One region of the Streptomyces sp. NPDC007157 genome, then DNA from elsewhere that is predicted to be linked to it. Evidence: riboswitches for the same ligand, from Rfam matches in the RefSeq annotation. Region 1 holds a riboswitch; the other holds the start of a gene.
The links. Region 1 has a riboswitch for cyclic di-AMP ahead of ABZ642_RS37445 (peptidoglycan DD-metalloendopeptidase family protein). Riboswitches for the same ligand answer to the same signal wherever they lie in the genome.

Region 1 (6,290 bases):
GGTGCGACCGATTAGGGTGACCGCGTGGCGAGAGTGCGGTTGAGCGTGGCCGAGCGGCGGGAGGAACTGCTGCGGGCCGCCATCGAGCAGATCGAGGCGCGGGGCGTGGCGGCGGTACGGATCGCCGATGTCGCCTCGGCGCTCGGCGTGAGCAACGCGCTGGTGCTGTACCACTTCTCGACGAAGGAGAAGCTGGTCGCCGCCGCCTTCGCCTACGCCGCCGAGGACGACCTGGCGCATCTGCGCAAGCTGCTGGGCCGCCGCACGTCGGCGTCGCGCCGGCTGCGGACGGCGGTGCGCTGGTACGCCCCGACCGGGCAGGCCAAGGGCTGGCGGCTGTGGATCGAGGGCTGGGCGGTGGCGCTGCGCGAACCCGCCCTGCGGGGGGTCACCCAGGAGCTGGACCAGCAGTGGAAGGCGGCGATCGCCGAGGTCATCGCCGAAGGGGTGGCCGCCGGTGAGTTCCGGTGCCCCGACCCCACGGCCACGGCACTGCGGCTGACCGCCCTGCTCGACGGGCTCGCCGTCCAGCTCACCTCCTACCCGGGCGCCCTGTCGCGTGTCCGGGCGCAGGAGTGGGTCGACGAGGCGCTGGCGCGCGAACTGGGGCTGCCCGAGGAGCAGTGAGGGGCGGCCCCGTCAGGATGCCGCCCCTCACCCGCTCCCACGGCCTCAAGCCACGGAAGCGATCCGCATCTTGATGTCGTCCGGGGAGAGCGTCCCCTTGGCCGTCACATGGTCGCCCGACGACTCGCCGCGCAGCCGCCGTCCGATCCACGGCACCAGGTACTCACGGGCCCAGTGCACGTCGTCGCGGCGGACCTCCAGGGTGCCGCGGGGCGGCAGCGGCGGCCACGGCTGGTCCGGGTCGGCCGGCACCTCGACGCCGAGCGCCTGACCGGCCCGCAGCGCCACCCGCGTGTGCCCCTCGGGAGACAGGTGCAGCCGGTCGCCGTCCCAGGCCCGCCGGTCCTGCACGGTCTTCAGGGACCACAGGTCGAGAACCGGGCAGCCGTACCGGTCGGCGATGGCCCGGACATGCCCGTTGTAGGTGGCGATCTTGCCGCGCAGATGCTTGAGGACGGGCACGCCCCGGGTGTCGAACCCGGTGGTCACCAGAACCGTGCCGACGGCCTCGGTCAGTTGGGCCACGGCCCGCTCGAACCGCTCGGCCACCTCGTCGGGGTCGGTGCCGGGGCGGATGATGTCGTTGCCGCCCGCGGCGAAGGAGACCAGGTCCGGGGCGAGTTCCAGGGCCTGCGGCACCTGGTCCGCCACGATCTGGTCGAGCAGCTTCCCGCGCACCGCGAGGTTGGTGTACTCGAAGTCGCCCTCGGGCTGCCGGTCCGACAGCAGAACCGCGAACCGGTCCGCCCAGCCGACGAAGGCCCCGTCGGGGCCGGGGTCGCCCACGCCCTCGGTGAAGCTGTCCCCCACCGCCACGTACGACCCGATCACTGATGCCTTGTCACTCTTCGAATCGTCTGCCACATCGGACCATGATTCACCTTCGACTGTGACCTACGCGACCGTAATAAGGGGTTGACGAACGGTGAGATAAGACACGCCTAAATACTCGACCAAGCCAGGAATAACCCTCTGGACAGGGGCGTTGAAGGGTCGATCCCCCGAAGGCCGGACCCGGGGATCGGGGGTCCGGCCTACGGAGTGCGTGTCAGATCAGTGGGGGTTCCGGATCAGCCGACGGTGACGCCCTTGGAGCGGAGGTAGCCGACCGGGTCGATGTCGGAGCCGTAGTCGGGGCTGGTCCGGATCTCGAAGTGGAGGTGCGGGCCGGTCACGTTGCCGGTGGCGCCGGAGAGACCGACCTGCTGGCCCGCGGTCACGGTCTGGCCGACCGAGACGGAGAGCGCGGAGAGGTGGCCGTACTGCGCGTAGTAGCCGTCGGCGAGCCTGATGACGACCTGGTTGCCGTAGGCGCCGCCCCAGCCGGCCGTGACGACCGTGCCCGTGCCGACGGCCTTGACCGGGGTGCCGGTCGGGACGACGAAGTCGACGCCGGTGTGGTAGCCGCTGGACCACATGCTGCCGGCCACGTGGTAGCCGGTGCCGATGGCTCCACCGGTGACAGGAAGGTTGAAACCGGAGGCGGTCGTCGTCGACGTGTCCGAGGAGGAGGCCGCGTTCGAGGACGACGACGAGGAGGGGGCGGAGGACCGCGAGTCGGGCCGCGCGTGGGACCGCGTCCCGGACCGGGAGTCCGAGCTCGGGGTGTCCGTCGTCGCGGCGTGGCGGCCGCCGAGCGTGAGCTTGAGACCGGGGTGGATCAGCGAGGGGTTGTCGCCGACCGCCTGCCGGTTGTCGGCGTAGAGCCGGGGCCAGCCGCCGTCGACGTGGTGGTCGCGGGCGATCTTCGAGAGATAGTCGCCGGGCACCACCGTGTAGACGCGGTGCGTGGAATTCCCGGTGCCGGAATCCTGGACGGCGGTCTTCTGAGCGGCGGCCTTTCGCACGGCGGTCTTCTCGACGGCCGGAAGCGACTGCGTGGTCTTTTCGGAGACGGACTGCGAGGTGGCCGCGTGGGCGCCGGTGGCCCCCATGAGCGGCAGAGCCAGCGCGGCGCCACCGGTTCCGGCGACGGCCATCGAGCGGGTGAAACGCTGGGACTTGGGGCGGCGGTGCTTACCCTTCGCGGGCATGACGCATTCCTCTCCGGCGCCTACGAGGTGAGCTGTCGGGTTCGGGCTGGAGCTGCCCGGCCACGCGGGAAGACGTGGCTACACCCCTAGCCGCCCCGGGAACCGGAACAGGCGGTCATACCTGGTGGGTCCCCCGCTCCTGCCGAGCACGGGTGAGTGTGTGTGGGGACTCCGGGCGGCGGCAGGATTCGGCGTTCCGTCCGGATGCGTGGCGAACGTAAGCGAGTAGGACGCACGTAAACAAGGGGTAGGTTCCGTCTGTCCGAGTTTCGCTTGATCCGTTACGGGAATAACCGGTCACCCTCCGTGAATTCCAGCCTTACGTGCTTTTCTAATCACCTTGAAAAGCACGGGAATTACGTGAACATGACGCGCGACGGACGGTCACGAATATGACGCTCCTCACGCACGTCACACCACGTCCCCTTATTCCAGACCGAGTTGCAATGAAGACACCAATTCGGACAGAAGGCTCAGATGCGACGTAGCCGGAGAACCGTCGCATCCAGGTCGCCGCACAGCTCCGTACGCAGCCCGTGGTGCAGCAGAACGGCACCTCGATGCACTTCGCCCGTTTCGCGGCATTCGTACGATGCGGTCGGGTCGAGTCCGCGCAGCCGCAGGGCCGGCATCGGCTCGCCGTAGCTCTGCGCCTGGAGCCAGGCGAGGACCACGGTCTCGTCGCCGAGCGTGTACTGGACCGCGCTGAGCCCGCCGGTCGGCGGCCGCAGCCGGAACTGGTCGCCGCGCTGCACCAGGGGCCGGATGTCCTTGTAGAGCTCCACCCAGCGGCCGGCCTCGGCCAGCTCCTCCTCGGTCCACTGCGAGAGGTCGCCGCCGACGCCGAGCGCCCCGGCCATGGAGCTGACGAAGCGGAAACGCAAACTGCTGACCCGGCCGTTGAGCTGGTGGTTCGGGCTGTCGGTGACCCAGGCGGACATCACCCGGGCCGGGTGGATCTGGCTGAAGCCGTGCTGGATGGCGAGCCGGTCCAGCGGGTCGGTGTTGTCGGAGGTCCACACCTCGTCGGTACGGCTCATGATGCCGAGGTCGATCCGGCCGCCACCGCCGGAGCAGGACTCGATGGCGACGTTCGGGTGGGCCGCCCGGATCCGGTCGAGCAGGGCGTACAGCCCGCGGACATGGTCGACCCACAGGCGCTGCGGGTAGGGCTCACCGGGCCAGCCCGCGTCGGTGAAGCAGCGGTTGAAGTCCCACTTGACGTAGTCGATCGGGGCGCTGGACAGCAGGGTGTCGAGCTGCTCCCAGAGGTACTCCTGGACGTCCTCGCGGGCGAGGTTGAGGACGAGCTGATTTCGGAGTTCCGTCCGCTTTCGCCCCTTCTGGTACTGCACCCAGTCGGGGTGCGCGCGGTACAGGTCGCTGTCCGCGTTGACCATCTCGGGCTCGACCCAGATGCCGAACTGCATGCCGAGAGCGTGCACGTATTCAGCGAGGGGCTTGAGGCCCTTGGGGAAGCGGTCCGGGTTGGGCGTCCAGTCGCCGAGGCCCGCGCGGTCGCTGGTGCGGGCACCGAACCAGCCGTCGTCGACCACGAACAGCTCGACGCCGATCGCGGCGGCCCGGCGGGCGAGGGTGGCCTGCTGCTCCTCGGAGATGTCGAAGGTGGTGGCCTCCCAGGAGTTGAACAGCACCGGCCGGTCCCGGTCGGCGTCGGGGATGACGTACGCCCGCTGGTAGGCGTGCCAGGCCCGGCTGGCCCCGCCGAAGCCGCCGTCGGTCCACAGGCCCGCGAAGACCGGGCTGGTGTACGACTCGCCCGCGGCCAGCATCAGCAGGCCCGAGTCGTCGTAGCCGGCCCCACCGGTGATCTGCACGCGCGCGTCGGGGAGTTGGGCGACGGCGATCCGCCAGGAGCCGGACCAGCCGAGGGCGCAGCCCCAGACCTCGCCGCGCTCCTCGGTGGCGTCGGTGTCGAGGGCGACCCAGGGCAGGTGCTGGTGGCTGGTGTGGCCGCGGCGGCTGCCGATGACCTTCTCGCCGTAGGTGAGCGGCGCGCTGGTGAGGCGGGACTCGGCGGCCCAGCGGCCGTGCAGCTGGGAGAGCCGCCAGCCCTCGCGGTCCGGGAGCGTCCAGGCGGCGGGGTCGGCACGCAGCAGCTCCAGGCGCGCGTCTCCCTGGTTGTCGACGGTCACCCAGCGCTCGACGACGTCGCCGCGCATCCGGTAGTGCAGGGTGATGAGGATCCCGTCGTCCCGGAAACGCAGGCGGAGCCCCGCACCGTCCGCGGTCTCCCCGGCGCCGCCGTCCGTCTCGTACGACTCGAAGGTCCACTCGGTGCCGCGGCGCTCCTCGGTGCGCACGGACAGCGCGGGGCGGACGAAACGGGGACCGCCCTCGACTGGGTACTCCTCACGGCCGTCCAGCGGGGACTCGAACGCCCAGTAGCCGGGCAGCGCCCGGGTGCTGAGCTCCTCGGCGTCGGCGAGCCCGATCTTCGGGCCCCAGTGGAGGTGGAGCAGTTCGTCGTCCTCCGTGAGGTGCAGCGCGTAGCTGCTGCCCGGGCCCGACAGGAGCCAGGTACGACCGTTTTCGGCGATGTCCACCACGAGAAACCTCACACAGGTGCCAACAGATCCGCTCAAGCACCAACATCATCAAGGGCGCAGGGCCCGGTGGCAACGCCTGTGGACAACTCATTGCCCGTGGAAACCGATGTCGTATGGTCGATCCAGTGCCCGTCGACGAGCAGCGCCGACGGGGCCGACCGGGAGGAGCCCCCGTGACGCAGCAGGTCCCGTCGACCGAGCCCGAGCTGGCCGGTGTGCGCAACTTCCGCGACGTGGGCGGCCTGCCGACCGCGGACGGGCGCCGGGTCCGGCACGGTGTGCTGTTCCGCAGCGGGCATCTGGCGCACGCGACGGAGCAGGACGCGGAGTTCCTCGCCTCCCTCGGCCTGCACACGATCTTCGACTTCCGCAACGCGGCCGACCAGAAGCTGGAGGGCCCGGACGTCGAGCTGCCCGGCGTGCGGAACGTGAACCTGCCGCTGACCGACCCGGCACACGGCGCCGAGTTCTGGACGATGGTCCGCGAGGGCGACATCGAGCAGCTGCGCGGCCTCCTGGGCGACGGCAAGGCCGCGAACCGGATGGTCAGCTCGTACCGCACGATCGTCAGGGAACGCACCGACGAGCACTCGCGCGTGCTGCACGGTCTCGCCGAGGACAGCGTCCCGGCGCTGATGCACTGCGCGGCCGGCAAGGACCGGGCGGGCGTCTCCATAGCCGTGACGCTCCTGGCGGTGGGCGTGGAGCGGGACGCGATCCTCGCCGACTACCTGGAGTCCAACGCCAAGCACCGCCGCTACAAGGTGCGGCGCAGCGGCGGCGGTGACAGCGCGTACGGCCCCGAGGTGATGGAGCTGCTGAGCCCGCTCTTCGAGGCCCGCGCGGAGTATCTGACGGCGGCCTTCGAGAGCATCGAGGAGACGTGGGGTGACGTCGACACGTACCTGGAGCAGGGCCTGAAGCTCACCCCGGAGACCCGCGAGCGGCTGCGCGGGCGCCTCCTCGACTGAGGCCGGGCGGCCGGGCGGAGACGGGAGCGCTCAGCCCTTGCCGCCGACGGCGAACAGCAGATAGAGGAACGCGGCGAAGACGTGCCCGA
Region 2 (6,290 bases), on a different contig from region 1:
ACCAGCGGGAGGGTGCCGGGCGCGGGGTCGCCGAGGACGACGGCCACGTGTTCCTGGCCGTCGGTGAGGCCATGGAACGTGACGAGTTCGGCGTTGACGCTGTAGCCGTCGGTGAAGCGCAGCGGTACCCGGACGCGGGCGCGCTGGGTGGCGGCGGGGAAGTCGGGCATCGGGTTCTCCTGTGTCCGGGTGCAGGACGTTAGCGGCCTCTGCTTCAGATTTGAAGCAGATCCACCGCTGGAACCCTACCCATGTTTTAAATTTGAAGCAACAGGGTTTTACGGGAATATCCACGAGGCCCCACCGCGAGACCTGCCGGCAGGCCGAGGCCTTACGAGGGGCCGGAACAGGGCGACGACCGCCGCCGCCAGGGAACCTCGTCGGAGGTCGGCCGCGGGGTCGACGCGTCACCCTCCAGCGCCCGTGCGATCGCCGAGCTGATCTCCTCCAGCTGGTCCACCTGCTCCGGGGAGAGATGGTCGAACACCGCCGCCCGTACGGTCTCCACATGGCCCGGCGCCGCGCGCTCCAGCACCGCCATGCCCTCGTCGGTCAGGGCTGCGAAGCTGCTCCGCTTGTCCCACTTGCAGTCCTCGCGCCGGATCAGCCCGTCCTTCTCCAGCCGGGTCACCGCGTACGTCAGCCGACTCCGGGTGATCTTCGACTTCTCGGCGAGGTCGGTCATGCGCAGCTTGCGCTCCGGCGCCTCGGAGAGACTGACGAGGATGCCGTAGTACAGATGCGGCATGCCAGCGTCCTGCTGGAGCTGCCGGTCCATCGCATCGTCCAGGAGGTGTGTCGCCGAGATGTAGGCGCGCCAGGCGCTCTGCTCCTTCGGCGTCAGCCAGCGAGTCGTCATACAGCCAGTGTAGGTTTGTTTCAAAGTTTAACCAAGCCTGCCCGTCGCCCTCGGGAGTGAGCACGTCCGATGCCGTACCCCTACGTCCTGCTGTCCGCCGCCGTCTCCCTCGACGGCTATCTCGACGACACCGGCCCCGACCGCCTGCTGCTCTCGTCCCCGGCCGACTTCGACCGCGTCGACGAGGTGCGGGCCTCCGTCGACGCGATCCTGATCGGCGCCGGCACCATCCGCGCGGACAACCCGCGGCTGCTGGTCAACGATCCCGGACGGCGCGCGGCCCGGACCGCCGCGGGCAGGTCCGAGTACCCCCTCAAGGTCACGGTCACCGCGACCGGCGACCTCGACCCGGACGCGAAGTTCTGGCACACCGGCGGCGCGAAGGTCGTGTACACGACGGACCTGGGCGCGACGCGGATCCGCGGCCTCGGTATCGCCGCGGACGTCGTCTCCCTCGGCGCCGCCCTCGACTGGCCCGCGCTGCTGAGGGACCTGCACGAGGCGCGGTCGGTCGGGCGCCTGATGGTCGAGGGCGGCGGCACCGTCCACACCCAGCTCCTCCAGCAGGGCCTGGCCGACGAACTCCAGTTGGTCCTGGCCCCGCTCTTCGTCGGCGACCCGAAGGCGCCGCGGCTGTTCGGGCCGGGCGGGTACCAGGCCGGGCGGCTGCGGCTCCTGGAGAGCCGCCGGATCGGGGACGTCGTCCTGACGCGGTACGAACCCACCGCCCCCGGCGCGGGTGCGGTGGCGTCCGCCGCGGACCGGCACTGGCTGCGGCTCGCCTGCGAGCTGGCGGCCGACTGCCCGCCCTCCCGGACCGCCTTCAGCGTCGGCGCGGTGGTGGTCGCGGCCGACGGCACGGAACTGGCCCGTGGCCACTCCCGGGAGGCCGGCGACCCGGTCGTCCACGCGGAGGAGGCGGCCCTGGCCAAGATCTCCCCGGCCGACCCCCGGCTGGCCACGGCCACGGTCTACACCAGCCTCGAACCCTGCACCCACCGCGCCTCCCGGCCGCACCCCTGCGCCGAGCTGATCCTCCGGGCCGGGGTGCGGCGGGTGGTGACGGCGTGGCGCGAGCCGGACACCTTCGTCGAGGCGGCCGACGGGACGGGGATGCTGCGGGAGGCGGGGATGGCGGTGCTGGTGCTGGGCGCCTACGAGGAGCTGGCGAAAACCCCGAACGCGCACCTGCTGAGCTGACCTCCCCGCAACCCGTGTGACTCACGCTCTTCAAATGGCGTATGCTGGTTTCACCGACGCGGGGTGGAGCAGCTCGGTAGCTCGCTGGGCTCATAACCCAGAGGTCGCAGGTTCAAATCCTGTCCCCGCTACTGAAGGCCAGGGCCGGAATCCGAACAAGGATTCCGGCCCTGAGTCGTATACCGGGACGTATGTCGGACGTGTTCCTGCACGTGGTTCTCCACGTGTCCCTCATCACACCCGTCCGTACTCATCCGCCCGGTCCACACCACTCGCCCCTGCTCGCTCACAGCCGCAAATCTGGACGGGCGCATATTGGGCATATGAGACATATGGGGAGTCGTAGCGTGGGTTCTGGAGAGGCGCAGGAGGACGTGTCCGCAGCCGTCCGCACCCTGGCCCGCTTCCTGCCCGCCCTGCTGATCGCGGCCGGCGTCTTCTATGACGTCCGCACCCCGCCCGCCTTCACCGCGATCCCCTTCTTCACGGCCGCCCCGCTGATCGCCGCGCCCCTCTCCTCCCTCCGCACCACCGTCCTGACCGGCGTCGTGTCCTTCCTCGTCGCCTACGCCGTGCACGCCCGCTTCGGCTTGCTGCCCGGCGTGGACGGTGTCACCGAGATGGCGACGGTGGCCACCGTCGCCGTCCTCGCCGCCGGCATCAACCGGATCGTCCGCCTCGGTGACCAGCGCCTCGCCTCCGCCCGCCAGATCGCGGAGGCCTCCCAGCGGGCGGTGCTGCCCGAGCCCCCCGAGCGGATCGGTGGCCTCGAGATCGCCGCCCGCTACGAGGCGGCCCAGGAGGACGCCTTCATCGGCGGCGACCTGTACGCCGTCCAGGACACCCCGTACGGCGTGCGGCTGGTCGTCGGCGACGTCCGCGGCAAGGGCATGGGCGCGGTCGCCGCCGTAGCCGTGGTGATCGGCGCGTTCCGGGAGGCCGCCGAGCAGGAGGCCACGCTGGAGGCGGTGGCGGGGCGGCTGGAGCGGGCGCTGGCCCGCGAGGGTGTCCGGCGCGGCGGCGTCGACGCGTTCGAGGGATTCACCACCGCGGTGCTCGCCGAACTCCCGCACGGCGACGGCACGGTCCGGGTCGTCAACCGCGGCCATCCGCCGCCCCTGCTCTTGTACGGCGACGGCAGGGTGAGCCCGGTAGGAGTGCCCGAGGCCGCGCTGCCGCTGGGGCTGGGCGAGTTGGGGGTCTGGCCGGACCGGGCCGCCGAGCACGCGTTCCCGAGTGGGGCCACGCTGCTGCTGCACACCGACGGGCTCTCCGAGGCGCGGGACGCGCACGGCCGGTTCTACGACCTCGAGCGGCGGCTGACCGGCCGGGTCGTCACCGCCCCCGGCCCGCTGCTGGCCCGGCTCGCGGCCGAGGTGCGCCGGCACACCGGCGGCGGCATGACGGACGACATGGCGCTGCTCGCCGTACGGCGGCTCTGAGCGCGGTCACCGGGCCGTACTGGGGATTGTCACCCACAGTGCACGGATGGCCGCCCTCCGCATAACGTCTGAGTCACCATCAAAACGCGTGTGACTCCTGAGCCGAACAGAACGCATGGTCAACTCGACCGTTTTTGGTCGTTCGTGGCAGGTAAGTCCACGCTTTGAAAGCATAATGATCAAGGCGAACAGCTTGGAATCTGATAGCTGGGTCTATTAACGTTCGATAACGCAGCGCGGTCGTCCCAGCCGTCACCCGCGACGGCTCCGTGCGCACGCGCCGAATCCCGCAAGGGAACCGGGGAACCACCACCTTGGGGTGAATCGCACGGCTGCCGTCGGCAGAAATCGGCCGGTATACGCGCGTAGGAGACCTTCCCGCTCCGAACCCGTCAGCTAACCCGGTAGGCGGCGGAAGGAAAGGAGCGCGCCCGCGTGGCGTCCAACCGGCCTGCCCCGACAGCCCCGTTCGTGCCCAGCCAGCGTCAACCCGAGACCTACGGCTACGGCGGCTACCGCACCGACGAGGGCCCCTGGGAGGAGTGGAACCCCACCGAGGAGTCCCTCGCCCCGGTACGCGGCCGGCACCGGGTCGCCAAGCAGCGCGGCGGCGGGCTCGCCCGCAGCTCCACGGTCCTCGGCGTCGGCGTCATCGCCGCCGTCGGCGCGGGCGGCATGGCCAGCGCCAACACCGGCAAGCCGCCGGTCTCCATCTCGCTGCCCGACCTGCCGTCCTCCGTCGACTCCCTGCTCGGCGAGGGTGGCGGCCACCACGCCACCCAGACCGCCCTCAGCAGCGTCACCAAGACGACCACCGCCACCGACGCGGACTCCTCCTCCGACGCCGGTGAGGCGCTGCGCAGCCGGATCATCGCCCAGGCCGAGCAGCAGCAGACCCAGCTCGACGTCAAGGCCACCGCCAAGGCCGTGGCCGCCGCCGACAAGGCGGTCTCCGACGCGGAGGCCAAGGCGGAGAAGGCGGCGGCCGCCAAGGCTGCCGACGCCAAGGAGCAGGCGCAGGCCACCGAGAAGGCGCGGGCCGAGCAGAAGCGGCTCGCCGCGCTGGCCAAGCAGTACACGCTGCCGGTCGTCTCTTACACGATCACCGGCACCTTCGGGCAGGCCGGCTCCATGTGGGCCTCCGGCTACCACACCGGCCTCGACTTCGCGGCGCCCACCGGCACGCTGATCAAGGCCGTGCACAGCGGCACCGTCACGGAGGCCGGCTGGGCCGGCTCGTACGGCTACCGCACGATCATCACCCTGGACGACGGCACCGAGCTGTGGTTCTGCCACCAGTCCTCGATCGGCGTCAAGGTCGGCCAGAAGGTCGCCACCGGTGACGTCATCGGCCGGGTGGGCGCCACCGGCAACGTCACCGGCCCGCACCTCCACCTGGAGGTCCACCCGAACGGCCAGGCCACCGGCATCGACCCGATGACCTGGCTGCACGGCAAGGGCCTCAACCCCTGACGGACCCCACTGATCCCCGGCGGCCCTGACGACAACCCCCCGACGTCAGGGCTGCCGGTTCGGTGTACCCGGAGGCCGGCCAGGGCCTTCCGCTTTTACGAGAACTTCGCGTTGCGGCGGCATCGGTCCGCAGGCGGCCGATGTTGAACTGAGGCATGACCCCTTCTTCCGTTTCTCCCGCTTCCCGCTCTCTCCGCAAGCTCGGCGCCTCCGACCTGGAGGTCTTCCCGCTCTGCCTCGGCGGCAACGTCTTCGGCTGGACCGCCGACGAGGCCGCCTCCTTCGCCGTCCTGGACGCGTACACGGCGGCGGGCGGCAACTTCGTGGACACGGCCGACTCGTACTCGGCCTGGATCGAGGGCCACAAGGGCGGCGAGTCCGAGACCGTCATCGGCAAGTGGGTCGAGGCGCGCGGCAACCGCGAGGACGTCGTGATCGCGACGAAGGTCAGCCAGCACCCCGACTACCCGGGTCTGTCGGGCGCCAACATCAAGGCCGCCGCCGACGCGTCCCTGCGCCGCCTGGGCACCGACTACATCGACCTGTACTACACGCACTTCGACAAGCCCGAGATCCCGGTCGAGGAGATCATCGGCGCGCTGGACGAACTGGTGCGGGCGGGCAAGGTCCGGCACATCGCCGCGTCCAACATCACCGCCGAGCGGCTCCAGGAGTCCCTGGACTTCTCCGACCGCGAGGGTCTCGCCCGGTACGTCGCCCTCCAGCCCCACTACAACCTGGTCTCCCGCGACACCTACGAGGGCCCCCTCCAAGAGCTGGCCTCCCGCACCGGCCTCGCGGCGGTCCCGTACTTCTCCCTGGCCGCCGGCTTCCTCACCGGCAAGTACCGCCCCGGCACGACGGTCGACAGCCCCCGCGCGGGCCGCGCCGCCCAGTACCTGGAGACCGAGCGGGGCCAGAAGGTGCTGACGGCCCTCGACGAGATCGCCGAGGCCCACTCCGCCCCGGTCCCCACGGTCGCCCTGGCCTGGCTGGCGGCCCAGCCCACCGTCACGGCCCCCATCGCCTCGGCCCGCGCGGTGGCACAGCTCCCGGCGCTGCTGGGGGTGGCGGACCTGGAGCTGACGGAGCAGGAACTGACACAGCTGACGGCGGCTTCCGCCTGACGCTCACTTTCCTTCCGCGGTTTCCCGCGGCGCCCGCGCTCGGCCCGCGCGGCTTCCGCGGCTTCCCGCGGCAACCGCGCGCGGCCTCTTCCGGCGGTGCCGAGCCCTCCGGGGCCCTGGGGTACCGGGGGCCTGCACTAGCTCCGGTACGGGTTGTAGGACGGATACGGCACCGCAGCCGCGTGCCAT

Region 2: it holds a riboswitch for cyclic di-AMP, as region 1 does, so the genes downstream of both, ABZ642_RS12330 (M23 family metallopeptidase) here and ABZ642_RS37445 (peptidoglycan DD-metalloendopeptidase family protein) in region 1, are expected to answer to the same signal.

The regions. Positions count from the first base shown of each region.
Region 1 is NZ_JBEYFE010000028.1:104,447-110,736, reverse strand. It holds gene ABZ642_RS37460 (N-acetyltransferase family protein) at 1-15, shown strand, start outside; gene ABZ642_RS37455 (TetR/AcrR family transcriptional regulator) at 25-627, shown strand; gene ABZ642_RS37450 (SGNH/GDSL hydrolase family protein) at 673-1,458, opposite strand; gene ABZ642_RS37445 (peptidoglycan DD-metalloendopeptidase family protein) at 1,698-2,660, opposite strand; cyclic di-AMP (ydaO/yuaA leader) riboswitch at 2,665-2,825, opposite strand; gene ABZ642_RS37440 (alpha-galactosidase) at 3,134-5,230, opposite strand; gene ABZ642_RS37435 (tyrosine-protein phosphatase) at 5,404-6,201, shown strand; gene ABZ642_RS37430 (DUF6126 family protein) at 6,232-6,290, opposite strand, start outside.
Region 2 is NZ_JBEYFE010000005.1:459,600-465,889, forward strand. It holds gene ribA (GTP cyclohydrolase II) at 1-170, opposite strand, end outside; gene ABZ642_RS12310 (MarR family transcriptional regulator) at 332-859, opposite strand; gene ABZ642_RS12315 (dihydrofolate reductase family protein) at 929-2,059, shown strand; tRNA gene ABZ642_RS12320 (tRNA-Met) at 2,117-2,190, shown strand; gene ABZ642_RS12325 (PP2C family protein-serine/threonine phosphatase) at 2,407-3,501, shown strand; cyclic di-AMP (ydaO/yuaA leader) riboswitch at 3,770-3,927, shown strand; gene ABZ642_RS12330 (M23 family metallopeptidase) at 3,937-4,974, shown strand; gene ABZ642_RS12335 (aldo/keto reductase) at 5,130-6,101, shown strand; gene ABZ642_RS12340 (PrsW family intramembrane metalloprotease) at 6,239-6,290, opposite strand, start outside.